DNA from 3 places in the Shewanella mesophila genome. Region 3 is predicted to be linked to each of the others. Evidence: predicted binding sites of a transcription regulator. Region 3 holds the regulator's gene; each other region holds the start of a gene.
The links. Region 3 encodes FliA, which starts transcription of late flagellar genes. Its sites were predicted from a motif close to CTAAAGNTNNNNNNNNNNNNGCCGATA; they were not measured.
Positions count from the first base shown of each region.

Region 1: the regulator FliA is predicted to act here: its motif matches at 4,757-4,783, upstream of K0I73_RS15120 (cytoplasmic protein).
Region 2: the regulator FliA is predicted to act here: its motif matches at 4,068-4,094, upstream of K0I73_RS08915 (VC2046/SO_2500 family protein).

Region 1 is NZ_CP080421.1:3,399,614-3,409,519, reverse strand. It holds gene K0I73_RS15140 (spermidine synthase) at 1-614, shown strand, start outside; gene ahpC (alkyl hydroperoxide reductase subunit C) at 825-1,394, shown strand; gene ahpF (alkyl hydroperoxide reductase subunit F) at 1,572-3,137, shown strand; gene K0I73_RS15125 (sensor domain-containing diguanylate cyclase) at 3,262-4,428, shown strand; gene K0I73_RS15120 (cytoplasmic protein) at 4,495-4,692, opposite strand; gene K0I73_RS15115 (cytochrome C biosynthesis protein) at 4,827-6,236, opposite strand; gene K0I73_RS15110 (OmpA family protein) at 6,718-7,152, opposite strand; gene ohrR (transcriptional regulator OhrR) at 7,464-7,928, shown strand; gene K0I73_RS15100 (glycerol-3-phosphate dehydrogenase/oxidase) at 7,963-9,132, shown strand; gene rlmC (23S rRNA (uracil(747)-C(5))-methyltransferase RlmC) at 9,214-9,906, shown strand, end outside.
Region 2 is NZ_CP080421.1:2,039,033-2,048,938, forward strand. It holds gene rrtA (rhombosortase) at 1-225, opposite strand, end outside; gene queC (7-cyano-7-deazaguanine synthase QueC) at 219-902, opposite strand; gene queE (7-carboxy-7-deazaguanine synthase QueE) at 1,092-1,760, shown strand; gene K0I73_RS08895 (PLP-dependent cysteine synthase family protein) at 1,846-2,907, opposite strand; tRNA gene K0I73_RS08900 (tRNA-Tyr) at 3,661-3,745, opposite strand; tRNA gene K0I73_RS08905 (tRNA-Tyr) at 3,803-3,887, opposite strand; tRNA gene K0I73_RS08910 (tRNA-Tyr) at 3,919-4,003, opposite strand; gene K0I73_RS08915 (VC2046/SO_2500 family protein) at 4,129-4,617, shown strand; gene K0I73_RS08920 (DUF406 family protein) at 4,693-4,980, shown strand; gene K0I73_RS08925 (sensor domain-containing phosphodiesterase) at 5,141-7,321, shown strand; gene K0I73_RS08930 (YchJ family protein) at 7,379-7,873, opposite strand; gene K0I73_RS08935 (YybH family protein) at 7,866-8,435, opposite strand; gene smrA (DNA endonuclease SmrA) at 8,698-9,285, shown strand; gene K0I73_RS08945 (M2 family metallopeptidase) at 9,683-9,906, opposite strand, start outside.
Region 3 is NZ_CP080421.1:2,809,362-2,819,267, forward strand. It holds gene K0I73_RS12400 (chemotaxis protein CheW) at 1-853, opposite strand, end outside; gene K0I73_RS12405 (ParA family protein) at 837-1,628, opposite strand; gene K0I73_RS12410 (hypothetical protein) at 1,668-2,267, opposite strand; gene K0I73_RS12415 (protein-glutamate methylesterase/protein-glutamine glutaminase) at 2,260-3,366, opposite strand; gene K0I73_RS12420 (chemotaxis protein CheA) at 3,464-5,620, opposite strand; gene K0I73_RS12425 (protein phosphatase CheZ) at 5,636-6,373, opposite strand; gene cheY (chemotaxis response regulator CheY) at 6,387-6,770, opposite strand; gene K0I73_RS12435 (RNA polymerase sigma factor FliA) at 6,813-7,532, opposite strand; gene K0I73_RS12440 (MinD/ParA family protein) at 7,525-8,406, opposite strand; gene flhF (flagellar biosynthesis GTPase FlhF) at 8,411-9,802, opposite strand; gene flhA (flagellar biosynthesis protein FlhA) at 9,814-9,906, opposite strand, start outside.

The sequences.
Region 1 (9,906 bases), 590 kb from region 3:
CGCATATTCCTCAACATACCTACCTTCAAGCTATGTTATTGGTGTTACTGTTTATTAAGCCAAAGCGAGTGATTGTATTGGGTCTCGGTGGTGGGGGACTTATTCACGCATTGCGTAATTACGATCGGGCGATCAATGTCACCGCAGTCGAGCTTAGGGCTAGCGTGATCGAGGTGGCTAAACGCTATTTTCAACTTCCCATAGGTAAGAAGCTCTCGCTCATTCATCAAGATGCGACTGAGTTTTTAGTGCAGCGTGATCATAAAAAAGCCGATGTTATCTTTGCCGATATCTATGGGGCAGAGGGTGTTGACGAGAATCAATTGACCGAGACATTTATAGCTAATGCATCAAGCATGGTAAAAGCCGATGGTTATTTGGTGCTTAATTGCTGGAAGGAACATAGCCAAAATCGGGAATTGTTAGCTTTGTTGCAGATCCACTTTTCCGAGGTGAGAGCCTGCTTAACAGGAGGTGGCAACTGGGTTGTGATCGCTGGCAAAGTCGCCAGAGATATTAGCAGCAGTGGTTTGAAAGCAGATGCACAGCAACTATCAGTACAACTCGACTTTCCTTTAGTGCGCAGCCTTACTCGTTTTGAGCACTGGCAATGATTATTATTTAAAAGACTTCATCTTTTGGCTAATCGGTTTTTCAGTTGAAAACATAGTTCAATTATAAAAATCGATTAGCATGATAGCTTTTATCCGTTATATTTAATTATCTACAGTCGCTATTATTACTCCATCGACAACGAATACTGGGTTTCGGCAGTTGCCATCAACCCGTAACAAAATCCGTTAATAACGTAAATGGAGCTATAAATGACACAATCTATCATCAACACTGAAATCAAGCCTTTCTCTGCAACTGCATACCACAATGGCGACTTTGTCTCTGTCACCGAGCAAGATCTATTAGGTAAGTGGTCAGTGGTTTTCTTCTACCCAGCTGATTTCACTTTTGTTTGCCCAACTGAATTAGGTGACATGGCTGACCATTACGAGAAGCTACAATCTATGGGCGTTGAAGTGTACTCAGTATCTACCGACACTCACTTTACTCACAAAGCATGGCACGATAGTTCTGACACTATCGGCAAGATCAATTACCCAATGATTGGCGACCCAACTGGCACTATTACACGTAATTTTGGTGTGATGATCGAAGAGGATGGCCTAGCGCTTCGTGGTACTTTTGTGATTAACCCTGAAGGCCAAATCAAGGTTGCTGAAGTTCATGACTTGGGTATTGGTCGTAGCGCGTCTGAGTTGGTGCGTAAGATCCAAGCTGCTCAATATGTTGCAACTCACGATGGCGAAGTATGTCCAGCTGCATGGCAGCCAGGTGAAGCGACACTCGCACCATCTTTAGATCTAGTTGGTAAGATCTAATTAGTTGCCTAACTCCTATCAGATGAGGATTCATCTCCCTTATCTGATAAGGCTTGGTTGGTAACTAAGCCCCATTATCTCCTCGCCAGCTCATGCTCGCCCCCTGCAAAGTGTGAGCTGGTTTTTTATCTTAGTTTTCTTGATTCATTAATCATTGTCTTATTTTTAGGAGTTTCCATGTTAGATGCGAATGTAAAAAATCAGCTGACTACTTATCTGCAAAACCTCAAGCGCCCAGTTGAACTTGTCGTGTCGGCAGATGATAGCCCTAAAGCCCAAGAGTTAAGGTCGTTAGCAACTGATATTACTACTATTTCAAATTTAGTGTCATTGACCGAATCAGAGGGTAAGCGTACTCCGTCGATGACTGTAACCAATAAAGAAACTCAAAGTGAAATCACCTTTGCTGGTTTACCTATGGGGCATGAATTTACTTCACTAGTATTGGCGTTATTGCACACGGGTGGACATCCACTCAAGCTCGATAGTGAGCTAATTGAGCAGATCCGCGCGCTACCTGGTAAATATCAATTTGAGACCTATGTGTCACTGAGTTGTCAAACTTGCCCTGAAGTTGTGCAGGCTCTGAATATGATGGCTGCGATTAATCCTAATATTACCAATGTCATGATCGATGGTTCACTTTTTCAAGAAGAAGTGAATGAGCGTAATATCATGGCGGTGCCTTCGGTCTATCTCAATGGCAAAGCGTTTTCAGTTGGTGGGATCAGTGTTGTTGAAATTCTCAATAAGCTCGATGTCAATGCGAGTAGTCGCAAGGCAGAACAACTTAATCAGAAAGAGGCGTTCGATGTTTTAGTGGTTGGTGGTGGCCCAGCAGGAGCCTCGGCGGCTATCTACGCTGCTCGAAAAGGATTACGTACAGGCATCGTCGCCGATAAGTTTGGTGGGCAGGTGGCTGAAACCGTCGGTATTGAGAACTTTATCTCTGTCAAAGCGACAGAGGGACCAAAACTGGTTGCCAATTTAGAAGCCCATGTTCACGAGTATGATGTCGATATTATGGATAATCAGCGTGCTTTGAGTCTAAAATCTGGTCAACTATTTGAGCTTGAATTAGAAAGTGGCGCCGTGCTGCGCAGTAAAACCATATTACTCGCAACAGGTGCTCGCTGGCGTGAAATGAACGTACCCGGTGAGCAGGAGTATCGCGGAAAAGGTGTGGCTTACTGTCCGCATTGTGATGGTCCACTGTTTAAAGGTAAGCGAGTTGCGGTGATTGGTGGCGGCAACTCAGGGATTGAAGCTGCGATAGATTTAGCCAATATCGTTGAACATGTCACAGTGTTAGAGTTTGACAATAAATTACGCGCCGATGAGGTTTTACAGCGCAAAGCTGCCTCAATGGGTAATATCAAGATTATTACTCAGGCGATGACCACGGAAGTGACGGGTGATGGTACTCGCGTCAATGGACTTAACTACACAGATAGAGCGACAGGCGAAAGTCATCATGTCGAGTTAGCCGGTATATTTGTTCAGATAGGATTGGTACCCAATGCTGAGTGGTTAAAAGATACCCTCGAGTTGACCAACAGAGGTGAAATTATCGTTGATGCCAAAGGTGAAACCTCTATTGCGGGTGTATTTGCTGCGGGAGATGTAACTAACTCGGCTTATAAGCAGATCATCATTGCGATGGGGAGTGGTGCAACGGCTTCATTAGGCGCGTTCGATTATCTAATTCGCCACAGCGAATCGACCGAAACGATTGCTGCTTAAAGCGGTATATTGAGTTAAACACAGCCAGCTATATGCTGGCTGTTTTTTATTCGACTATATAATTTAGCTAATTTATTGAGTATGGTTGTGTTTTATTGGCAAATTTGAGGAGTTTTTCTAGGTAGTGAATAATTATATGCCAAAAAGCTTCGATGAGGCTGTCATAGAAGAAACTCATCAGTACCTTACTCAATCGATTAAGTGGGTGGCGTTGCTATCGATGTTTTTGCTGACGGCGATCTTCTTCGCCGTTATGTTGCAAAAAACACATATCATTACAGTTCAGCAGCTTATTACGTTAGAGCTTCCTGTTCTGTGTGCGTCTCTATTTGGGCTTGCAGGCGTCATTTATAAGCAACCACAGAAACGTAGTCTTGGCTTGGTATGTTGCTATATCTTAGTGTTAGAGGCTGCTTGGATTATCTTCATCATTGGCCAGTTCTATCTCACTACCTCTTACGAAGTGCTCAGCGAATACAACGCCTTAAATAGCGCTGAAACCATAGTCGATATTTTGGTGTTTACTTTCGCTATTTCACTATTTCCAAAGCGCAGATGGTTACTCATCAGTATATTACCTTTGATGATGATCGGCCTGATCATTCGCCTGATTGAAATACCAGAAACCCCGATTTTTGCAGTGACTAAGTTTATCTGTTTGCTGGTGATCATTATCTCAGGACAAAACGTGTTAATAGAATGGTTTAAAAAGGCTATCTTGAGTGATATTGAGAAGCAACAGCTTTTACAACAGTTTAAGCAGATGGCACTTCTTGACGGACTGACAAATCTTAGTAACAGGCGTCATTTTGATGATGTTATGCTGAAAGAAGTTAAGGCTGCAGAGCGTGATAGTACGCCCCTATCGTTAATCTTGATTGATGTCGATTTCTTTAAGCGCCTTAATGATAGTGAAGGGCATCAGGTTGGCGATGAGTGCTTGAAGATAATTGGAGAACTGTTACACAGTATTGCTTCTCGGCCACGAGATCTGGCTTGTCGCTATGGTGGTGAAGAGTTTGCGATTATTTTGCCCGATACCGCCCTTGAAGGGGCGGTGTACATCGCAGATAAAATAAAACTGGCTCTCAGACAGGTTAAGATCCCTCATCCCGATTCAGATGTTAGTCCTTATATCACAGTGTCTCAGGGGGTCTGTCAGTGGCAACCAGGTCTTGAGGTCGGCGATGTTACTCGCGGAGCTGATCTTCTCCTCTATCAGGCTAAATCATCGGGGCGCGACGGCTATTGCAGTGGAAAAGCCAAAGCCCATGATGCTGAGCAAGTATGATCGCGCTAATTTTTACCTGCATAAAAAAGCCCTCTGAAAGGAGGGGCTTTATCGATTTAGCTCTAACTAAGCTGTTGTATTGATATTGTGACCACTATTACCAACAGGTGCTGCGCTAGGAGCAGCATCCACCGCCTCTATCAGTTGTAGTGCAATCTCTCCCTCTGCCCGTTGTTGCTCTTTAGCAAGTTGAGCGACTTTAACACCAACGCTTCCATTGCTTAGGTTTGGTTGAAGATTACTTGTCCCAACTGTTACTGCCATAATTACCGCCTTACACTGATGTATGTCTGTTGCTAAATGGGATGACACATCTTAACTACAGTATTATCGGCTCAGCTTAGTAAAACTTTAGGGTGAACTTTAACCAAGAGTGCTCACCCTCAAGAAACGACTCATTAGCTGTTTTTAGTCACCAGTTTTCTCGTTAGCGTCACCACAAAGGTTAAACCGATTGAGGCCGCGATTAAGCCTATTGCTAAGGTAACATTTTGCAGCGCCGTTGGGTCTACCGCTAATGTTCCGCCTAGGCCAATCATCATAATGCCGGACATCAGTTTTAGGGTTTGCCCCTCTTTTTCCGTCAGTTTACGTTTACCTAGAGTCGCGCTAAAGGCAATAACAATGGCAGCAAGCGGGATCACATAGACGATATTATAAAACACCAAATACATGTAGCGCTCCATAGATGGGAGTTCATGCATCGAAAGGACGCTGGTGTAGATCATCGGGAATCCTGCTGTGCACAATAGTTCGTATGCGTTGGCAAGGATGGCTAATACTACAGTGCCGGCTATCATAGCCGCCATACTGCTAGCACTAGTGAGTTTGCCCATACGCTTTATCAGTCCGGTGCGATTCTCAGCAGACATTGATAAGGTGACCTCACCTTTAGTGAAAAAATAGTCCTTAATATTGATCGTACCTGCAATGAGCGCCATTAGCCCTGCGCCTAGAATTATCAGTCCTCCATCGCTGCCAGCGCCGAGTAACTCAAAAATATTGAGCCAAGCGATCATAAATAAGAAGTAGATAAAGCCTGAGAAAAAGACAAATATCCCGCCAACGATCAGCATGCGACTGCGGCTTTTGGCGTTGACCATAATCGATAGTAAGAAGAGTAAGACGAAGAAGGCGCATGGATTAAATGCATCGACTCCTGCAAGGACTACTGTCAGCACAGGAAGAGACAGTGTTTCTGGTGCAATCACTCCAATCAGCGGCAATTCAATAGGTTGTACATTGCTAACCTGAGTTTCGTCGTTGTTGCCTAAGCCTAAATCGCAGGTACCTTCCTCTGCACTTTCACTACAAGTGGCAAATAATGGAGATGCATCATCTGCAGGAGTATTAACTTGCGCTATATCAGTGTCGGCTTCATCGATTTTTCCACCTAATGCGAGATAGCATGCTTTGAGGTTTTGTAAAATATACTCACCCGTCACGGCTTGGCTGCTATATCCCACGGTGGCTTTTTCACATGAGGCTATATAAGGAACAGAACGTGCTTCAACCTTAGTTTCACTTGCTATCTGCTGCCATTTATTCATGGTTCCTTCTGCTGAAACCATATGGGACTCAAGTTCAATCCAAGGATATTTTTCAGGTAGGGCATCGATGAATGGATGAGCCTCGGCGCAGTGAGGGCAGGTCTTAGACCAGAAGAAGTATAACTTGATTTTTAGTTGACCTTGCGCGTCTACATAATGCCATGTATCCGTCGTCGGATTTTGACTTTCAGAAGCCTGACTAAATGATGGAATCGCACTAAAGAGTATTAACAAACATAAAACAAGGGGTCTTAACATATTCCCTCCCCGGGAAGTGTCTACCAAATCAAGAGCAAGATGATAAAGGGATTAATCCTCTAGAACCTGTTGATCTTTGCTGGTTGAATTTTGTTCGAGACAAAAACGCTTTAATCGAGGCAGTGGATTGCAGCCTAATCACCTAAGCAGAATTCACTTAACGAAGAGTAAAATGGTTTTCGCCGAATCCTTCGGGCAGCGTTTGTTGGTCATTTCTACTTCGTTGTCAGCTTATTATGTAGAATAACTACACTACAAAGCTTCTGTCTTGTGTGAATACCCAACAATTCGCTGCAGAAACAACCTTGAAAGTTCAACAGGCCTAGCAACAGTTTACTGTGCAAAAAAGGGGAGTTTAAGTTTATGTTCTAGATTTGCTATGGAAATCTTGAAATGTACGCAAAGTGTTAACTAGCACCGCTTTTTGGCTTCAGAAATAAATAGATATCGATTTTGTGGACTCAGCCAGAGCAAGCTAACACTATTCAAGATTGTGATGAGTTTGGTTTGCGTCTGCGACAATGGTTTGCTGATGCTCCTGTTGGCACCAATGAATGCTTAATGTGCGTGAGTCTGTGCTACTTGCGGTGAGGATACGAGTGACGATGGGGTGGTTATAGTCAGATTGTGATAAATAGTTTCGAACACGCTCGATACGGCGATTCGCTAACCACATATCATACTGTCTCAGTTTCTTATCCGTTTGGCCTTTGTATACTGGGAACTCTAACAACAAGTAGCCATTGTCAGACTGAGTCTTTTCAATTAACTGCTGTAATTGCTTTGTATGTTTATTAGCAAAGTATGAACTATTTTTTTCAAACGGAATATCGCCAAAATTAATGTTTTGTGGACAATGAGCGTTTGCTTGAACGGTGAAGAGAAATGACACAATCACTATTAGCTGAAGCTTCATAGTGAACACCTCCAATGTGTTTTATAAAGTATAAATCTAAATGCCGGACGCAATTTAGGCCTTTTTCGGCTGAAAATCAATCATGCTTTTGCCTGCTACTGGTCAAATGTACTGACAAAGCGATGCTATTTTTCTGGCGTCATAATCTAGTCGGATACTATCTTAATGGTTTTGTGTAGTAATTTGATTAAGTCTATGTATAAATGACAATTTATTGACTTTAGATTTCTATAAATAAAATTTTCACTTTGTGTCATCATTGCAGTAAACTGACTAAAAGTTGTGTGCAATTAAATAATGGTAAAGTCAAAATGAGTCAGGATAATCAGAGTGATCCACTCTCATTGGAAAATCAGATCTGTTTCTCTTTATATAGTGCCGCAAACGCTATGGTTCGTGCCTATCGACCTTTACTCGAGCGTTTAGATTTAACCTATTCTCAGTATTTAGCCATGTTAGTGCTATGGCAGCATCAGGGGATCAGTGTGAAGACCCTAGGTGAGAAGCTGCATCTCGATTCAGGAACGCTTACTCCCTTGCTCAAACGGCTCGAAGCGAAAGGATTAGTCAATCGAGGTCGAAGTGAACTTGACGAAAGAGTTCGGGTATTGCACCTGACAGAGAAAGGAGCTGCGTTGAGGGAGCAAGCCTTGGAGGTTCCACTGCAGATGCGCTGTAAATTAGGTGGTGAACCTGAAGAGTTTGCTCAGCTAAAGCAGCTTTGTGACAAGGCATACCGCTACCTAGATAACGCTGATAAATCAGACAAAAACTGATATTTCGACTCATTGTGTAACCAGAGGGCGCAGTATGGACGCTGTTGATGTAGTGATAATAGGTGCCGGTATTACCGGCGTTGGCATTGCTCAGAGTGCGCAAGCTGCAGGTTATCGTGTTCTCATATTAGAAAAAGATGGCATCGGAGAGAAAACCTCTGCTAACTCCAGTAAGCTAATTCATGGTGGTTTACGTTATTTAGAGACTGGGCAACTTAGTCTTGTGCGCCAGTCTTTGGCTCAGCGTAAGGCGTTATTAACATTAGCACCAACTCTGGTTAAGCCAGTGCCTTTTTATATTCCTATTTATCAAGGAAGCAAGCGAGGTCCGCTAGCAATACGTGCGGGGTTAAGTCTTTATGCAATGCTAAGTGAATTTGATACTTTGGGACAATTTAAATCTGTCGACGCTAAAGAGTGGCCTTCATTGGGATTAAAGCTCAAGGGGCTGCGCGCGGTATTTCGCTATTGGGATGCTCAAACAGACGATCATGCCTTAACCTTAGCGGTAGCGAAAAGTGCAAAAGGCTTAGGTGCAGCTATTGAGACTAACGTCGATATTAAACGAATCGCTCACAACGCCGAAGGCTGTATCTTAGCCTATCAACACCAGCAGCAAACCAAGCAGATCTTCGCTAAATGTGTCATCAATGCTACTGGTCCTTGGGTCAATCAAACGCTAAATCTGGTGTCCCCCGCAATCTCTAAGGTCAACATCGAGTTAGTGCAGGGCAGTCATCTGGTGCTCGATATCCCGCCGCCAAGAGGGATCTTGTACCTTGAGTCAATTTATGACAAACGCGTGGTGTTTGTCATCCCTTGGCATGGTAAGACGATGGTTGGCACCACTGAAACTCCAATCGATACAATAGGAGATGCTGGAGTCACCCAAGCTGAGACCGATTATTTACTGGGTATCTTTGGCTACTATTTTCCGCATCTTGCCGATAGCAATCAACTAGATAGAAAGATAGTTGCTAGCTATTGCGGTATTAGGGTGCTGCCAAAATTAAGTGGCGATACATTTGACCTGCCAAGAGAGACTTTGATGAGCAGCCAAGATAGTCATCCACATCTGTTGACTATCTATGGTGGAAAATTAACCACCTTTCGCCATACTGCAGAGGAAGTTGTCACTTGGATCTCTGCGCAGTTGGGGGCGAGACCAATTAAAGCTGACATCAATTCGTTACCATTGGATTAGGGACTGTCTTATGGAACAGGCTAAGAGCCTCTTAATTAATCGCAGTGATAAGATGATTTTTTACCGTAAAAGCGCTAAAGTGTGCCGCCTTTTTTATCAAGTTCAGCGAGTCAAACTTTCGTGAAGTGTGCTTATTTCGATGCCAAGCAATGCCTATCTTGTCGCAATATTGAGACGCCGTTACCGGCACAGTTAGCGGCAAAATCAGTTGTGCTAAGTGAACTGCTTACGGGGTTAACGGTTGAACAATGGTTGCCACCCATCTCAGGCCCCGATAGTGGATTTCGAAATAAGGCTAAAATGGTGGTACTTGGCGCTGCGCATCAACCCATTTTAGGCTTGGTGAGCCCAAGTGGTGAGCCTGTTAGCTTGTGCGACTGCTCGCTTTATCCATTAGAGATGCAGCAACTGTTACATCGACTCGAACGATTTGTCAGGCAGGCGGGGATACCGCCATATCGCGTCTATAAAGCTAAGGGCGAACTTAAGTTTATCTTGCTGACTCGCAGTCAAGTTCGCGGCGAATATATGCTCAGGTTTGTGTTGCGAACAACAGGTGCAATCGCACGCATTGAGCGGGAACTACCGATATTACTGGCCGACTATCCTCAAATCAAAGTCGTTTCCGTCAATCTGCAACCTGTACATATGGCGATTCTGGAAGGGGATGAAGAGATATTTCTTAGCGAAGCAACCCGTTTAGAGGAGTGCTTCAATGATGTGCCTTTGTATATTCGTCCCAAGAGCTTTTTTCAGACCCATCCAGAGGTCGCT
Region 2 (9,906 bases), 770 kb from region 3:
TAAGAAGCTGATCACCCAAAGCCCTGCAAGATTCATTAACAGATGCCATTGATTGGTATGAAGCAAATTTCCGGAAAGCAATCGCCACCATTCGCCGCCAGAGATCGATGAACGTCGATAGGCAAGCTGAGGGTCAAAGTCCATAAAATAAAACAGGGCACAGACTATGGTAATGCCTAATACAACGCCGTAGGGCTTTGACGTTGATTTTAAGTGATTTAGCATTTTTGGTTCAACTCAGCCATGATGCTTGTCTTGTTATCGAGATACTCTTGTAATCCCTTGCTTCTGAGAATACACGCAGGGCAGGTGCCACATCCTGCGCCTACAATCCCGTTGTAGCAGGTCAGCGTTTGGTCTCGAACTAGGGTTAAACTATGGTATTTGTCAGCAAGGGCCCAAGTTTCAGCTTTATTGAGCCACATTAACGGGGTCTTAATCGTTAATTGTCGATCCATTCCTTGTTCAAGCGCCGACTGCATCGCTTTAATAAATTGATCGCGGCAATCTGGGTAACCAGAAAAGTCAGTCTCACAGACTCCTGTTATTACTGTATCGGCACCGATCTGATAGGCGTAAATTCCCGCCAATGTCAGAAAGAGGATGTTGCGTCCAGGGACAAAGGTGTTGGGTAATCCATTTTCCATTAACTCATTTGAAACGGCAATGGCATCGCGAGTTAATGCCGAAATTGCCAGTTCATTCAGTACCGTCACATCGAGTACCTTATGACTCGCCACCCCAAGCTGCTTGCCTAAGCTCTGTGCTATCGCGATCTCTTCTCTATGGCGTTGACCATAATCGAACGTGATTGCGTGTACTTCATCATATTGACTCAGGGCCTGGATGAGACAGGTTGTGGAGTCCTGGCCTCCACTAAAAACAACGACTGCTTTAGACATAGTGATTTACTAAGTATGAAATTTGGCGTTAGTTTAACTGACCATCGCAAGGTTGCAAATTATCTTACTCGCTCACATTCATATCCTAAAGTTTCGATTAGCAATAAAGTGGCTGCAAATAATGGAGTTATACTTGCTTGTAGAGTCAAAATCTTCTATAAAAGCCGACCCACAGCGATGAGGTTAACCATGAAGTATCCCGTGAATGAAGTGTTTGAAACAATACAAGGTGAGGGCGTCTACACTGGTGTGCCCGCTATTTTCGTGCGTTTACAGGGATGTCCGGTTGGTTGCTCTTGGTGCGATACTAAGCATACATGGGAAACCTTAACCGAAAATCGCGTCGATCCCGACCTTGTTATCCAGGTCGATGGTAAAATAGGTCGATGGGCGGAGCTTGACGCCAAGGCACTGATCCTGCAATTAGTGGCTAAAGGATTTACCGCAAAACATATTGTGATCACGGGCGGCGAGCCGTGCATTTATGATCTGCGCCCACTCACTCAAGCACTGTCTGAAGAGGGCTATCAATGTCAAATAGAGACTAGTGGTACATTTGAGGTGTTATGTGATCCGCGAACTTGGGTAACCGTGTCTCCTAAAGTGAATATGAAAGGTGGCTATAAGGTGCTTGAGCAGGCTCTTCATCGAGCCGATGAGATCAAGCATCCCGTTGCGAAACAAATGCATATTGATGAATTAGATCAATTGCTAGCGGGAATTGATACCCTTGGCAAGACCATCTGTTTACAACCAATAAGCCAAAAGCCACGAGCGACAGAGTTAGCGATGAAAGTGTGTATTGCGCGCAATTGGCGTTTATCTATTCAAACCCATAAATACCTCAATATCGACTAGATTTTGAGGAGGATGTAAGCATAAGGGCTCTGTGGTTGTAGCCCTTATAGCCATCGATAGTCACTATTTTCAATAGATTTGTTTGCTAATCTAAAAGACCCGTCTGATTAAAGCGCTCAAGTCTTGTTTGGTATTTAGCTATATCACCGATATTGTTGTTAACCCACACCTCATCATAATAGGTATCGAGGTAACGTTCACCGCCATCACAGAGTAAGGTCACTATTGAGCCTTGTTGGTTCTCTTGTTGCATTTGGGTTGCCAATTGCAAGGTCCCATAGAGATTGGTGCCGGTTGAGGGACCAGCTTTACGCCCAATAAGCTGCTCCAGCCAATAGATAGTCGCGATCGAGGCTGCATCTTCAATTTTTACCATATGGTCGACAACGCCTGGGATAAATGAGGGTTCGGCTCGTGGACGCCCAATACCTTCAATTTTACTTCCATTACAGCAGGTGACGCTTGGATCTAGGCTGTGATAATAATCGAAGAAAACCGAGTTCTCAGGGTCGACGACGCATAATTTGGTTTCTTCTCGCTGATAACGGATATATCTGCCTATGGTGGCCGAGGTACCGCCAGTACCAGGACTCATCACAATCCAGCTTGGCACGGGGTACGGTTCCCGTTTCATCTGATCAAATATCGAATTGGCAATATTATTATTGCCTCGCCAATCTGTCGCACGTTCGGCGTAGGTGAATTGATCCATATAGTGACCAGACAGTTCGTCTGCCAGTCGCTGGGATTCGGCATAGATCTGGCTAGAATGATCGACAAAGTGGCATTCACCGCCGTAAAACTCAATTTGTTGGATCTTTTTCTTAGCGGTCGTTTTTGGCATTACGGCAATAAAAGGCAGACCTAAGAGGCGAGCGAAGTAGGCTTCTGAAACCGCTGTGCTGCCTGAAGATGATTCAATTATGGGAGTTCCCTGTTTGACCCAGCCGTTACAGAGTGCATATAGGAACAGCGAGCGTGCTAAACGATGTTTGAGACTGCCAGTAGGGTGAGTGCTCTCATCTTTGAGATAGATATCAATGTCTTTTAAACAAGGTATATCGAGTTTAATTAAATGAGTGTCGGCACTGCGTTGATAATCCGCTTCGATTTTTTCGATGGCTTGATTAACCCATAAACGTTCCATGCGCTCTCCTGTTATTGATGTACGACAAGCCATTAAGCATGGGACGCCTGCCTTCTGTAATGATATGCACTTTACACCAATTAATATAAGAAAGTGATCTACTCAGCGTATTTTTTGGCAACTAATTCAAGGCCAATGGACGATGAAATGGTTGCTCCCTAGTGAGGCCGTTCAACACGGAAGTAGGAAGCCAAAAACACACCTAACGGGCGAGTTTTAGTGCTTTCGACGCTGTGTTAACGAGTTTGATCCTAGTTCAACTATGCTCTTCACTTGTTGCAATCAACAAGGGCTTGTATGTCCCTGACATACTTAATACATTCCCTCCATCTCTGGAGGTCAGATGTTGTGAATGCCCTTAATGCACGACTAAAGGGATTTAGGAGATAGGGTAAAGTATGGAGCGGTTACCGAGGATGCTAGAGCCGAGGAGCAATTAAAGGCCTTGCCTCATAAGCGCTAAATTCTCGCTGAGCGATCACATCTTTATACTGATTGGTATTAGCAATGAATTATAACTAGAAATGCTATAGGAAGTCGTACTAAATATGGATTGATAAAATAGAAGATTTAATCAAATGAACTAAGTAGTGTCGTTATCGATGAAAAATGGAGAGATGAGGCAGAAAATATTACGATCAACAATGGATGGCGAATGGATGAGATTAACGCAGGAGAATAATGTGTTAGATGGCTGGCTATATGAAACAGTTTTAGCGAGAACATTGCTATACCAAACTATCTGGTGTGAAATGGTGGAGGGAGAAGGATTCGAACCTTCGAAGGCTGAGCCGTCAGATTTACAGTCTGATCCCTTTGGCCACTCGGGAACCCCTCCACATATGTCACTTTTTACCTTTTAATGTATCTCACAAGCTTGATTAGGAAATAAAGATGGTGGAGGGAGAAGGATTCGAACCTTCGAAGGCTGAGCCGTCAGATTTACAGTCTGATCCCTTTGGCCACTCGGGAACCCCTCCACGAATATCTCTTTATCAAATTGTGTGCAAATGGTGGAGGGAGAAGGATTCGAACCTTCGAAGGCTGAGCCGTCAGATTTACAGTCTGATCCCTTTGGCCACTCGGGAACCCCTCCTCAATTGCGGCGGCAATAGTAGTCACAAACTCGGCCGCTGTAAAGAGCATTATTGAACTTTTTACTAAAGTTATGCTTCCAGCGGTCGATTATATTACAACGAGTTGTTTTATTGTTGTTTTTTTATGCGAACCAATCAGTTATTAATCAATGAAGCCAATCTAGGCACGCGATTAAACCAAGCTGTCACATCCGACAGACGGGGAGAGTTTGGCTTGCTGTTGGCGATGTTATCGACTGATGCGCGTGATATGGCACAGTTTCATCTTCAATCGCAGACAGAAGACCTTAATACACAGTTACGAGATAGATTTGAACTTGCGGCGGAGCAGCCCTTAGTTGTAAATATGGCGGAAGTCGACGTTGTTGATAATAGCCCTCAGTTTCACTCGGCGGGCCTAGTCAATTTTCATCTACAAGAGTACCTCACACCGGAAGCCTTGGTCATAAGGGGGAGTGATTCGCTTGAAATGAGTAGAGTGCTTGCCAATTGCGATCAGGTGACCCGCTCTCGTTATCGTGGTCAGATTGAGCCTCAATCGATGATCGGTGATTATTTACACTTTGGTGACCAATTGGTTGCTCAGCGGGCAATGGCAGAGATTTTGGCATAGTTTAGAGCTACATCTCGAACTAAAAAATTAAAGCCACTATAATTAAGCTCTTTGAATACAAGACAGTTGTGAATTATGAAAAATATTGAGAAAGGGCAATCAGCACTGGTTAATGATACGTGTACAGACTGCGGCAGCTACGCCGATATTGGTGCTGTAATAGATGAACACGATACTGTACTCGTGATAGAAAAACTTGGCGCAGAGGCACTTGAACAGCTAGAGACCTTAGTCAAGCTAGCCAAGGTCAGATTTGATGCGGTCCAAGCCGATATAGTCGAGATAGAGGGTGGTCAGCAACTCTCGTTAACATTTGCATTTAGTGCGGAAAAGATGATTTTTCAGTTACAAAATAATCTGTGATTTTATAGTGTTTAACTTGTTGCTAATCAGTTAATTATTCCTATAAAATGGTCTATAGCCACTTATTAAAACAAAAATGTGTGGATAAATGTCTTAAACCCTCTGTTTTAGAGTGTTTTTACCTCGACAGCGACTTTTAGGCTGCCGGTTGTAGGGATGTATGGCGAAACGCAAATATCAACACTTGCTCGAATCGATCGTTAATTCGGTAGAGAAGCAGGAAGGACAATTTAATGAGACTGCAACGCTAGCAACAAGTTTGCTTAGTGAGCAGCTTGTTGTCGACTATGTTGGTGTGTGTATTTTGTCTATCGAAGCCAATACTATCGAACAGGTTGCCCATATGGGAAACGCCATCGATGTTATTCGCCCTAAGCCACTACTTTCCTCCCAATACTTAACCGATCTAAAACAACATCGAGTAATTGATGTAGTAGAGGTCAGTGAAGATATTCGCGTTAAAGAGCTTTTTGATCGTTATTTCTGTCCAAAGCAGATAAAAAGTTCTCTTGATGTCGCTATTCGTATAAATGGACATCTTGAGGGCGTACTGTTCTTAGAGTCGACCACGCCAAGGTATTGGTCTGAGAGTGAACTTGATATCGTCGCTCAAGTTGCAGATCAGCTAGCATTGACATTAGCGACTCGACGCGCTTATGAAACCGATGAGCGTTTAACACTTTTTTTAAAAGCGATTGAACATTCAGAGCAGGTGAGCATGGTTGTCAATTTACATACTGATATCATCGAGTATGTAAACAGTGCTTATCATTCAATATCAGGTATCCCGAAACAGAAAATATTGGGATGTCCAATTTATTGCCTTGATTTTTTCAAACAGTTTCCCGATCAGGCTCATTCCGCACTAACCGATGTTAAGCGAGGCAGAATCGCAAAAGGCGATACCAAGATCACTCGTTCCGATGGTAGTAGCTATTGGATCCGTTATTCTGTAAAGCCTTTTACCACCCAAAGAGGGAATTATTACGCATTAATTACCGCTGAGGATAGCTCTGATGAGCGAGAACATAAAAATGAGCTCGAGCGCTTGGCATGGCGATGTTCGCTTACTGGTTTGTATAATCGCAGTTTCTTCAATAAGGCCTTAGAGCGTCGAACGACGGGCCATTTAATGTTAATCGATCTGATGGGCTTTAAACGCTTTAATGACACCTATGGCCATGAGAAAGGGGATAGGTTATTGGTTGAGATTGCTCGGCGTTTGCGCCATTTTGCAAGTATTAACAAAGCGGAGCTTATCGCTCGTGTTGGTAGTGATGAATTTGCGGTCGTTGTCGATGGTTTAGATGACAGCCAGCATCTGGATTACCTTATTAAACGTTTATATCATCAATTGACGCTTCCCGTTACCATCGGACGCGAAGCATTTGACGCTAAGCCAGCATTATCGATTGTTGAGATCGATTCCCTGGAACAGATGTTTTCGGCATTAACTTGCGCCGATATTGCAGTGCAGTATGCTAAACGCAAGCAAGGTGATGCGATTCAGTTGTTTAACAATGCCTTACTTAATACATTTAAAGAAAGCGCGCAGATTGAGCGCGAGTTACAATCAGCATTAAAGAATCGTGAGTTTGAACTTTATTATCAACCATTAAGAGATCTTAATACACAGCAGTATATTGGGGCTGAAGCGCTAATTCGTTGGCATCATCCTAAACGTGGGGTGCTTTATCCTGGCGCGTTTATCGACATTGCCGAGCAGACGGGAATGATTGGAGCGATTGGCGAGTGGGTATTGGAGACCGCATGTAGGCAGTTAAATTTGTGGCAGCACCATAATATTAATATCTCAATGCATGTTAACGTGGCTGCGCAGCAGTTCTTTAGTACAAGTTTGTATGATCAAGTTTGGCAGTTGGTGACTCGCTATCGGATAAAACCACGCACTCTGATTATTGAGATCACCGAAACGGAATTGATGGAAGATATTATTTATGCGACCAATTTATGTAAGGAGTTGGCTGAATTGGGTGTCGGCTTAGCCATTGACGATTTTGGCACAGGTTATAGCTCGATGCGCTATCTTAAGCAGTTTCCAATTTCAAAATTAAAAATTGACCGATCATTTATTTCGGATCTGAGTGTGAGTCATGAGAGTCGAGAGATTGTCAGTGCGATCATTGCAATGGCATCGGCATTAAATATCTCTTTGACTGCTGAAGGCGTAGAAACGATCGAGCAAGAGCAGTTTCTAACTAAGTTAAGGTGTCATCACGCCCAAGGGTTTCTTTACAGTCCCGCTTTAAGAGAGGCTGAATTTGGCCAATTTTTAAAAGCAAATACCCAGCTTACAAATAGGTTACTTTCGGTTTCTTAGCTGTTGTCACGCTGCATTATGTTGATGCCCAATTGTGTTAACCTTAAATGCTATTATTTAACCGATTTTAGAACAGCATTGTTTAAATTTTTTGCCACTGTTACAGATGCAGAGGTCATTTCGCTTAGGCATCACTGCTTTTAATTGTTTGCCTGTGGTGTATAGCCATTTTTCGTCTTGCTTCACAAATTGTGAAATTTCATGAATCGCGTCAATTCCATCTTCCTTGTACCAAGCATGAAACTCGACACAACCTTTACAGCCATTACTCTCACTATCATTGATGGTTAAACCAAGCCAATTTGTGTGGTTGTCTTGATCTAATATGGCCTTAGTTAGGCCGTTTAGGTGACGAGTATCATGTGTTTCAATTAAATAGTCATGAATCTTGAGTACAAAAGCACTATATCGACTGCGCATTAATTGTTCGGGCGTTTGTGCTCTCTCTCCCTGGTGATAGGGCTGGCAACAGTCAGAATAGCTCACACGTTCTATTGTTAATTCAGTGGCTATTTGACGACCACAAGGGCAAGGTTGTTTATTACTACTCATGCTGTAGGGGATCTTCTGTTTTAGTAAACTGGCTGCCGTAATACAGGTTCGGCGATGGCTTTGCACTGTAGTAAAATGACGGCTCTGACCGATTATTGGTATCGACAGTTAAATACCATTTACCATCGGCTTTCTTTTTTGAAACGGTTACAAATTTCCCTGCAAATTCACTCATAGGCTCTTCCGTTTCTTTGGGCGGATAAAAGCGAATAAGGTAATAGCCAATATCGGTAGCACTTTGGCCTTCAATTTGGCGTTCTACCACCCGAAAGTCGACCTCAATTTGTGCATTTTTGTGCTTAATCTTACCAAAAAATGCTTTGTATAAAGTGACGATATTTTCACGGCCTATTGTGATCTCTTGGCTTTGTTGTTCAGGGATATAACAGGCATTTTCAGCATAGAGTTCTTCTATTACCGCTGCGTCAAGCTGTTCAAATGCTACAGAAAATTGGGTATAAAACTGATTTAATGCGTTATCGTCACTGTTCGAGCCTTGTGCCGTTACCGGTAAACAAAGTAAGGAGAAAAGCGTGAAGATGACAAATTTCATAAATTTCATTTAGCTATTCATTTTTGCTAATATTCTGTTCACTATAATCTATGCACTTTTGATGGGAAAGATTTAGTTCTTAACAAAGTGTGTATCATCTGCTAGATGTTTAAATTTCAGTCTTTGTTAGCGTTTTGGCTCGGTTGGATAAGACTCTACGGTTGCTTTATCAGATGGTTTAACTCACTTGTCATTGCGGGTTTTGATCATAGATAATTCATAAACAAGATCCATTAACTGTGCTTTGCTCATTAGAGAAGAGGGAAATAAGATGGCAGAAGATGAGTTAGCGCTATTTTTCGCTTCAATGGCTGATGTGGTGCCGCTAAAGGCCGATGTCAATGTCAATTTTTGCAACGACAAGGGACGCGAGGCTCAGCGCGCCAAGCAGGCTCAGACGAAAAGAAGAGAAATGCTTTCGCAATTAAGTCTCGACTTTAGTGAGATTATCCCAGTCGAGCCAGATGAGATCGTCAGTTTTAAGCATCAAGGTGTTCAGAGTCAGGTATTTAAATTGTTTCGCCAAGGGAAGTATCCCATGCAAGCAGCCCTAGATCTGAAGGGCGTTGGAGTGAGTCGTGCGCGCGAGGCGCTGTATGATTTCATCTTACAAAGTCAGAACAGTGATTTTCGAAACTTGCTAATCATTCATGGTACAGGAGTGCATAACAAGCCGTTTCCAGCATTGCTTAAGTCATGTTTAGCGCAGTGGTTGTTACAGCTTGAAGGCGTAATTGGCTATCATAGCGCAACCAAAGGGTTAGGAGGATGCGGCGCCTTGATGGTGATGCTCCAGAAATCAGATAATGCACGCCTCGATACTCGAGAGATGACCAAGAAAGGAGCGAATTCTCGTTAATCTTCTTTAAATGAGATGATGCAATTACTGTGTTAACAGCCCATATGGACTAATCAATTTAATCTCTTCCAGGTTGATTTAGTCGTATTTTTGAACAATAGCGCTAGGTTTTATGCTTATGCTTGGGTTTAGTTGTCGGGAGTTATGTAAATTAACCATGTCAACAGTCCATGTTCATAGTCGCTATGATGCTAAGTTTGTTAATCTATGGCTTTCAATGCTTACTCCTTTATTAACAGGAGTAAGCATGACACTAGTTTAAAGGCGGAGCCTTAGCTGCTTTGGCTGTGAATCGGCTTTTGGTGGCGATGATTTTATAATGTCGCCGTAAGCGTATTCCAATAGCCAAGACTATCTTAAAAAGCCATCGCCACAGTTAAAAATCAATGGCTAGGCGCTACCAACCGCATTGGCGATTTGCCGATTGGTTTTGCTCATCTAACCATACCTTGAGCGGCGCAAAATAGTCGAGTACAGCTGAAGCATCCATCTCTTTGCTACCCGTTACCACTGATAAGGCTTCTGGCCATGGCTGACTTTGCCCCATCTCTAGCATTGCGTTGAGCTTTGCGCCAGCGTCCTTGTTGCCGTATATACTGCAGCGGTGTACAGGACCTTTAT
Region 3 (9,906 bases):
CACAAGCTAATCCCCAATTACTATCCTCTAACAATACAATATATTGGTAATCAACAGATTGCGCCAGTTTATCATCATATTTTTCGGGCATCACCCAAGCACAAGTATCGACGATGTTAAGTTGTGAATCCCTATGAGTTTGAACGCCATGGTACCAAGCCGGTCGTCCCATAATGTGATTGACCCGCTCCAACTGAACAATGCCACCAAGACTTACTAACGGCACTGCCAGTGTCAAGCCTGCAACCTTAAAAAACAACACCTGAAACTCATCATCCAATGTATCAATAAGCGCCTCGGTCACACTTGGAGGCGTTGCACCAGTTTGTGTTTGGCGCTTAACATCAGTTTCTAATTCCGACTTTTCAATGTTTTGGCTATCAAGTTTAATACTAGCTGAAGTTTCAATCTTTTCATTAATTTGAGCATCAACAACTGTTTGTTTTGTCGTTGAAATCACAACTTTTTCGTCGGAGTCCGAAGTTACACTCGTAGCGTTATCAATAACCGCTTTGGTTTCAATGCTAACACTGGGGTCATTCATTACCAATGTCGCTTCAGCAACTGGCGCTAAAAGCTGTTCTAAGGCTCTCTTATTAAGCTGATGCTCCGCTTGATGTTTCACCATTGACGGTAAATCAACACTCGGTTTAACCGTGCTTTGCATCTGAGTTTTTGGCAACTCATCTATCGCAAAGTTATGAACCCCATCGGTAACTTGCACATTAGCAGCACTAGATTTTAGATTGCCACCTACTGCGACTTTGGTGACATCATGCTCTTCTTCGCTTAGTGGCTCAGATAACAGCAAGGCGAAATAATCGAATACGGCTTCATCAACTGAGTTTGACATGAGCAAACTCCTTAGAAAGCAAGAAATCTAATAATCGATCGTAGGCTTTAACGCCGCGAGTATTACCTGCATAATGCGATGCTGGAAGATGGGCTAAACTCGCATCCCTAAATTTGGTATCGACAGGAATAACATCTGGCCATAACACATCACCGTAATCTTCACCTAACTGAGTAAGCGCCGAGGGTGAGGCTTTAGTTCTTCTATCATACATGGTTGGTACTATGGTGTAGCTGTATGTAGTATTTTTTGAACGCCCCATAAGCGTCATAGTCTTAACCATTCGATCGAGCCCCTTAATGGCTAAAAACTCAGTCTGTACCGGGACTATAATATGCTGACTGGCAGCCAATGCATTGACCATTAGCACACCCAGCACTGGAGGACAGTCGATCAGCGCGATATCATAATCAGCTTCAAGTAGAGCAAGTAGTTTCTTTAATATCAAGCCCATCCCCCCTTGGTGACCAAGGGAGCGATCTAATGTTGCCAATGCCATAGTTGCAGGAAGTAGATCTATCCCTTCAACTTTTGTCTGCACAATATGAGTTAATACGGTATCGCGAGTAAATGATTTATGATTTAAAAAAAGGTCATAAAGAGAAACGGGCACCTCTTCTGAATCGATACCAAGGTAGTAGCCCAAAGATGCATGGGGATCGGTATCAATCATTAATACCCGCTTACCACGTTTGGCCAGAGCACCAGCCAAACTTGCAACCGTCGTGGTTTTACCTACGCCACCTTTTTGGTTAGCTATGGTCCAGATCTTCAACAAAAACCCCTTAAATAGTCCAAGCTACCGCTTGTCATTCTAATTATCTTCGCGTGTTGTCACTCTAATGCCACCATGAGGCAGGCTGATCACTTTAACACCATCTTTATCTTCAGACAGTTTAATTACTTCTATCTTGCTATGCTCGTCGACTTTTAACCCATCCGCAGCTAAATCCGATTGATCTATTTGGGCACTATCTACTACATCGTCACTAACAGAGGCTCTCATTGGAATAACGATATCGTTTACATTTTGCTTATCATCTGATGTGGCCCTATTGATATCACTGCTTATTGAAACATTAAGATTCTCATCAGCATGACTTTCTATTTGTATCTCATTACTAACCACACCAGGCCCTATTTCAACGCTGGTTTGCACGCCAGGCTTTGCTTGCTTAATTAGTGTTTGAGTTACCTCTGGATTTTTCGCCATCCAATCGGCTAAAGCCTGGGCTTGATCATCTGATACCATTAACAACACTTGGCTTTTCTCTAGCTGATCGATTCTCGCCTCAAGCAAACTATTTTTATGGCGCATATCCAGATAAAGAGAACCAGCTACTATGGTCGAAATTAGCAGCAAAAAAAGTACCAGCACCATATAAATGCTGCTACTTTTGCCTAAACTAGCCACGACCGCTCTCTCTAATAATCGCCTCAGCCATATCTTCCAGCGCAATCGACTGACTAGATAGGCCTGCCGCAGCGACAGCTTGTGGCATACCGTAAACAACACAGCTCGCTTCATCCTGAGCCCAAATAGTCGCTCCGGTCGCCTTTAACATTCTAGCGCCTTCTCGACCATCGGCCCCCATACCGGTAAGAACAACGGCCAAGGTATCACCACCGACTAACTTTGATGCCGAAGCAAAGGTGATATCGACACAAGGCTTGTAGTTCATATCTGCGGTGCCAGGAATAATCTTAATTCTTCCATGTACACCACCACGCTCAAGCATCATCTGCATACCGCCAGGGGCTAAATAGGCACAACCTGAGCGTAATTGATCCCCATTTTGCGCTTCTTTTACTTCTATCGCACACAGGCCATTAAGACGCGCGGCAAATGCAGGCGTAAATGCCGCAGGCATATGTTGGATCAACAGTATTGGATGCGGATAATTAGCTGGAAACTTAGTTAAAATCTTTTGCAGCGCTACGGGGCCACCAGTCGAGGTTCCGATGAGCAGCATTTTGTAATTTTTCCCACTCGCTCTTTGAGGAGGAGCGCTTCTAATCGGCTGCCTAACGGGTTGAGAAATTTCTCTTACGGGTTGCGTCGCCGTGCGGCTACTTGTTAGTGGCTGAGTTCTTGGCGTGATGGGTCGATAGACTCGACGACGCCCTAAAGCTTTTATGCGTTGCTGCAATAATAAAATCGCATCATCTTTATTGGTCGCAATATCTTCAAAGCGTTTAGGTAAGAAGTCCAAAGCCCCAGCTTCTAACGCGTCCAATGTGGCTTTAGCGCCATCATGTGTCAATGAGGAGAACATCAATATCGGTGTAGGGCATTTAGCCATGATCTCGCGGACAGCCGTAATACCGTCCATCACAGGCATCTCAATATCCATAGTGATAACCTGAGGTTTTAATTGCTGTGCAAGTTTTACCGCTTCCGCTCCATTTGTCGCGGCACCAATGACCTCTAAATCAGGATCCTTCGCAACGATTTCACTAACTCTTCGACGAAAAAAACTCGAATCATCAACTACTAATACTTTAATGGCCATTCAATTTCCTATCGACAGCAAAACTTCATTATAAACAGAGCGTGGTGCCAACTTGACACACACGCTCAGCTGTCATGCAACTATATCTTGAAAGCGACTATCTCTTATTCTTAGCGTAGTGCTTTAACAAACCAGGGACATCTAATATTAACGCGATACCGCCATCAGAAGTAATGGTTGCACCCGCCATACCTGGCGTTCCGTGAAGTAGCGTGCCAAGTGGCTTTATCACAACTTCTTCTTGCCCAATTAATGCGTCAACCACAAAGCCTATCTGCATCGTTCCAAGTTGGACAATAACCACATGTCCATGTTTTTTATCACCATGCTTAAAACTGACTACTTTGCGGCTTAACCAATACTCGAGATAGAACAGAGGCACCGCTTTATCTCGCACTATGACGGTGAGTTGACCATCAACGATGTTGGTTTTAGTTAAGTCAAGATGGAAGATCTCGCTCACACTCGACAATGGCAAAGCAAATACTTGCTTGGCCACTTCAACCATCAAAGTAGGCATAATCGCCAAGGTTAACGGTACTTTAATTTCGAGAATGGTTCCCTTACCTTTAAGGGAATCGATATGCACGGTACCATTGAGTTGTGTGATACGGGTTTTCACCACGTCCATCCCAACACCACGTCCCGATATATCAGAGATTTCGACTTTAGTTGAAAAACCAGGAGCGAAGATCAAGTTATAAGCTTCACTATCTGACATACGCGCGGCAGCATCTTCATCGAGAACGCCACGGCTTATCGCTATCTGCTTAAGTTTATCGGGATCCATACCCGCACCATCATCCTCAATTTTTAGCAGGATATGGTCACCCTCTTGGCTGGCTGATAATGTAATCGTACCTGTGCGAGATTTACCATTAGCTTCTCGCTCATCTGGCATCTCAATACCATGATCTACCGAATTACGCACCAAGTGAACTAATGGATCGGCCAATGCTTCAACTAAGTTTTTATCGAGATCGGTATCTTCACCGATCATCCTCAAATCGATCTCTTTATTTAGAGTTCGAGCTAAATCACGAACAACCCGAGGAAAACGTCCAAATACTTTTTTGATCGGTTGCATGCGCGTTTTCATCACCGCGCCTTGCAAGTCTGCGGTCACTAAATCAAGGTTCGCCAGCGCTTTTGACATATCTTCGTCATCGCGAGAAATGCCAAGGCTAAGCAAACGATTCCGAACCAATACTAACTCTCCGACCATATTCATGATCTGATCTAATCTAGCAGTGTCAACCCTGACCGTCGTTTCAGCTTGGGGCATATTGGCAGCAGGAGGCTTAACAGCGGCTTTTTCCTTGACCACAGCTTGGGCTTTAGCTACCGGCGCAGGGACTTGGGCTTTCGGCTCAGCTTTAGGGCTTGTTGGTGTTACTGATGTTGCAGAAGCCGATGGAGCAATAGAGTCTTTAACACCAGGACCCGCGCCAGAACCATGCAGTTCATCTAGTAACTTTTCAAACTCATCGTCGCTAATTTCATCGGCATCAACGGGAGGTGCAGTAGGTTCAGGTATCTTCGCAACAGGGGCTACTGGGGTCGTTGCCGCTTTAAACGAGCCAGAACCATGAAGCTCATCGAGTAGCGATTCAAATTCATCATCTGTAATGTCATCACCGTTACTCGCTGCAACATTGCCACTATCCTTATCCGCAATAGACGGGCTTTTACCCGTTCCGTGTAAGGCATCGAGCAAAGCTTCAAACTCTGATTCATCTATATCATCAATATCACCTTCTGCACTAATTGAAGTGACGGCAGGCGTCTCAACTTCAACAACAGCAGGCTCAGGCGCTTCAGGCACAGGTAACTCAACAGATGCACCACCTTCTGACGGTAGAGGAGCACCAGAACTTAATAACTTTAAGTTGGCGAGTAAATCCTCATCAGCGGGGCTTTGCTGCTGACCTGCTTGCGTTTCTGCAAACATTGAATTGATAGAATCAACGGCTTGAAGAATGATGTCCATCAGCTCGGCATTAACGCTTCGCTTACCAGTACGCAAAAGGTCAAAGGTATTCTCTGCCTCATGACATACATCAACCATAGGGCTAAGACTTAAAAATCCAGCCCCTCCCTTAACCGTATGAAATCCACGAAAAATAGCATTGAGCAATTCTGTATCATCTGGATTATTTTCCAGCATAACAAGTTGTTCAGATAAGAGTTCGAGTATTTCACCCGCCTCAATCAAAAAGTCCTGCAGTATCTCTTCATCAACATCAAAGGACATTAATATGACTCCTACTTAGAAACCCAGACTCGACAATAAGTCATCGACTTCATCTTGTCCCGTCACGACATCATCACGCAATTCTGCGTTCATAATAGGACCTTCTGCTTCTACGCTTTTGTTTTCATTAATCGGCTTCTCTGATGCGGGTTGCTCACCAAATACCGTTAACATAGAGACTAAATTACTCTCAACTTCGCGCACCAATTCAATCACTCGACGAATCATCTGCCCTGTAAGATCTTGGAAATCCTGTGCTAATAATATGTTATTTAACAATTCTCTTAAGCGATTTGAATCAGATTCACTACGCTCAATAAATTGCTGCACATCATGACAAAGGGTTTTGAATTCATGGAGCTCTATATCTCGCTTCATTAATCGCTCCCAAGACGGCTTAACGGCTTTTACATTCGACGTTAAGGCATCGGCAAGAGGCAGAGACTCTTCAACAGCGTCCATGGTCTTATTGGCGGCTTGCTCAGTCATGTCGATAACATAATTTAGACGTTCTTTTGCATCTGGAATCTCACTATTTGCGAGCTCAACCAAACGACCATCTACCTGAAAGTCCACAATAGCGCTGTGAAGTTGACGCGTTAAACGTCCCACTTCGTCAAACAGCTCTTTTTGAATTGGACTGGCAATCTCTCTAATTATCTCATCAGCTTGCGCTTGTTCATTGGCTTCGAGCAACTCAACGAGTTGCTTAGCCTGCGCCAAACTGATCAGCCCTGAAGTATCTGCCTGCATAGCTAAACCTTGATTAACCGAGTCGTTCGAAAATTTTGTCTAACTTCTCTTTCAATGTCGCAGCAGTAAAAGGCTTCACCACGTAACCATTAACACCGGCCTGAGCCGCTGCAATGATCTGTTCCCTTTTTGCTTCCGCAGTTACCATCAATACCGGAATATGCTTAAGCTCATCGTCGGCACGAATCGCCTTCAACAAATCAATCCCTTGCATACCGGGCATATTCCAATCGGTAACGACAAAGTCAAAATCACCTTTTTGTAGCATAGGCAATGCCGTCGAACCATCATCTGCTTCCTGAGTGTTGTTAAAACCCAAGTCTCTTAACAAGTTCTTGATGATACGCCTCATTGTTGAAAAATCGTCAACGACGAGAATCTTCATATTCTTGTCCAAGGTTTCCTCCGCGGAGCTGCTTTTATATTGCTCATGTAATCGTTATATTTTGGTCCAGTGCTTAAGTTTAGCTTTCAGTCTAAGCATTGCCTGACTAAGTATCTGGCTAACACGAGACTCACTAACATCAAGAACGGCACCAATCTCTTTTAAATTTAACGCTTCGTCATAATATAACGACAAAACTAAACCATCTCTTTCTGGTAATAATTTGATGGCTTCAACTAAGGCGGCATGAAATTGATCTTCAGCTAACGCCTCAAAAGCATCATCCTGATGTCCATCATCTTGGCTAACGACATCGACCGATACACCAAGATCTTCAATTCCAACTACTTTTCCAACTGATACATCATTAAGAATATGATGGTACTCATCGAGCGACATATCAAGTCGATCTGCAATTTCATTATCTTTTGCATCTCGTCCTAGCTCTTGTTCTAGCTCATCAATCACCTGAGCGACTCGTCTTTGATTGCGATGAACAGAGCGGGGAACCCAGTCTCCGCGCCGTATTTCATCAAGCATTGAGCCTCTAATTCTAATGCCAGCAAAGGTTTCAAACTTCGCCCCCTTACTGCCATCAAATTTGGTTGACGCCTCTAACAATCCCATCATACCGGCTTGAATTAGATCATCTAATTGAACGGAAGCTGGCAAACGAGCTAATAAATGGTGAGCAATCCTTTTAACCAACGGTGCATACTGTTCAACGATAGACGTCTTATTATCTAAACAAGTATACGCAGCGGCTTTACTCACTCGCACGATCCTCTTGATATTCAGGACGTTGCACTAGACGTTCAACAAAGAACTCCAAGTGCCCACCAGGCTGTTGTGGTACGGGCCAACTAATGATTTTATTAGCTAATCCGTGATATGCAATTGATGCAGGCGATTTAGGAAATGCTTCTACAATCAATTTTTGTTTACGAACGGATTTACGAAGATTTTCATCAAATGGAATCGTTGCTACCAACTCTAAAGCAACATCGAGGAAGCGATCCGTTACTTTGCTAAGTTTAGCAAATAACTCCATTCCTTCGCGTAAACTTCTAACCATATTAGCAACAATTTTAAATCTAAATACACCATGTTCACGACTTAAAATCTTAATTAGCGCATAGGCATCTGTGATCGACGTGGGCTCATCGCACACAACAATTAACACATCCTGTGCGGCACGCGAAAAGCTAAGCACCATATCTGAAATCCCGGCCGCAGTATCAACCACTAAGATATCAAATTGTGTCCTCATCTCGCTAAAAGCACGAATAAGACCAGCGTGTTGCGCCGCGGTTAACTCGACCATAGCCTGAGTACCAGAAGTAGCAGGAATGATACCTATACCTTTAGGGCCTCTCACGATAATATCATCGAGATCTGCATCACCGGAAAGCACATGGGACAGATTACGTTCGGCCCTAAGGCCCAACATCACGTCAACGTTCGCCAATCCAAGGTCAGCATCAAGCACAAGCACACGCTTGCCTTTCTCTGCCAACGAAACCGCGGTGTTAATGGATACGCTAGTTTTACCTACGCCACCTTTACCACCGGTCACGGCGATTACTTTTACTTTTTCGTTATATGGTTGATTCATCATACGTAAACCGCTTGCTTGATCCCGACTCATTGTTTTACTCAAATGCATAGGCCTGCTCATGAGACCTTTCAATGTTTCTTATTGGTTGCTCTTTCTTATCTAGTACTGAAAGCGCTTGATTTGCCAATGCTAGTGTATCTGCAACCTGCATATCTTCTGGAACTCTTTGCCCATCAGTAACATAACTTAATGGTAACCCACTTTGGATCAATACACTTAATGCAGGTGCTAATGCGACAGACTCATCCAGCTTGGTTAATATCGCTCCCGATAACGGGATTCTAGCGAACTGTTTTACCGAATCTTCAAGCACTCTTCTTTGACTTGTTGATGACAGTACCAGATAACTGCGTATAGGTAATCTGCTATTTGCAGTTAAATTATCTAGTTGCTGAAACAATCGCACATCTCGCTGCCCCATTCCTGCCGTATCTATCAATACTAGCTTGCGATTACGAAACTGATAAAGTATTTGTTCCAATTCATTTAAATCATGAGCCTGCTTTACCGGACACCCCATTATTTTGCCATAGGTTGCCAATTGCTCAAAGGCTCCAATGCGATAATGATCGGTTGTTATCAATGCAACTTGATCTGAACCATGATGTGCGGCAAATCTTGCGGCTAATTTTGCGACACTGGTCGTCTTTCCAACCCCAGTTGGACCGACGAATGCTACGACACCTCCCTGACGCACAATATCATCCCCTTGATTATCTAACATGTTTGCTAGACTTCTTGGCAATGTTTTGATGAGTTCGGCAGGGGAATAATGTTCACTCAGATTTGAAAGCTTACTCGCGACTTCCGGTGAAAACTCCGCATCAAGCAAACGACTCTCTAACATAGCCCCCACAGGGTCAAGACGACTCTTCTGCTCAGTGATAAGTGAAGTCACCTGATGGGTTAACAAATTTCGCAAAGATGCCAACTCCTCACGCATTAAGTCTAATTCTGCACTAACTGGCGCCGTCTTCTCTTTCTTATGATTAAAGCTCGTTTTGGCTTCATCTAAACGAGGCATCTTAGGTTCATCATGAGGGGCTTGTAATCCCTTCGCCCATGCTGGCATGTCTAATTCTTCATTACTGCGATTTATCTGCTGATTAACGCGGCTTTGTTGACGCTCAAGCAAGGCTTGCAGGGAATCGGCTACTGGAGCAGGTTGTTTTTTTGACTCGGTTTTTACCGGTTGACGACCGATAGACACTTTCTCTTCGGCGAGATCTAAAAAGGTCGAGGCAGCATTAGCTGAAGCAGGCTTAGTTGCCGCGGGCTTGGGTTCGTCGTAATCGACTGCAGCTACAATTTCGATGCCACCGGTGACTTTTTTATTTGACATAATAACGGCATCTGAACCTAACACTTCTTTGACTTGGGCCAGAGCCGAGCGCATATCTTTTGCTAAAAAACGTTTAATTTTCACCTAAATACCCTCTACTGGCCTACCGCAGACACGATGCGGATTTGTTTTTCATCAGGCACCTCTTGGTAAGAGATCACCCGTAAATTTGGAATGGTATGTTTAAC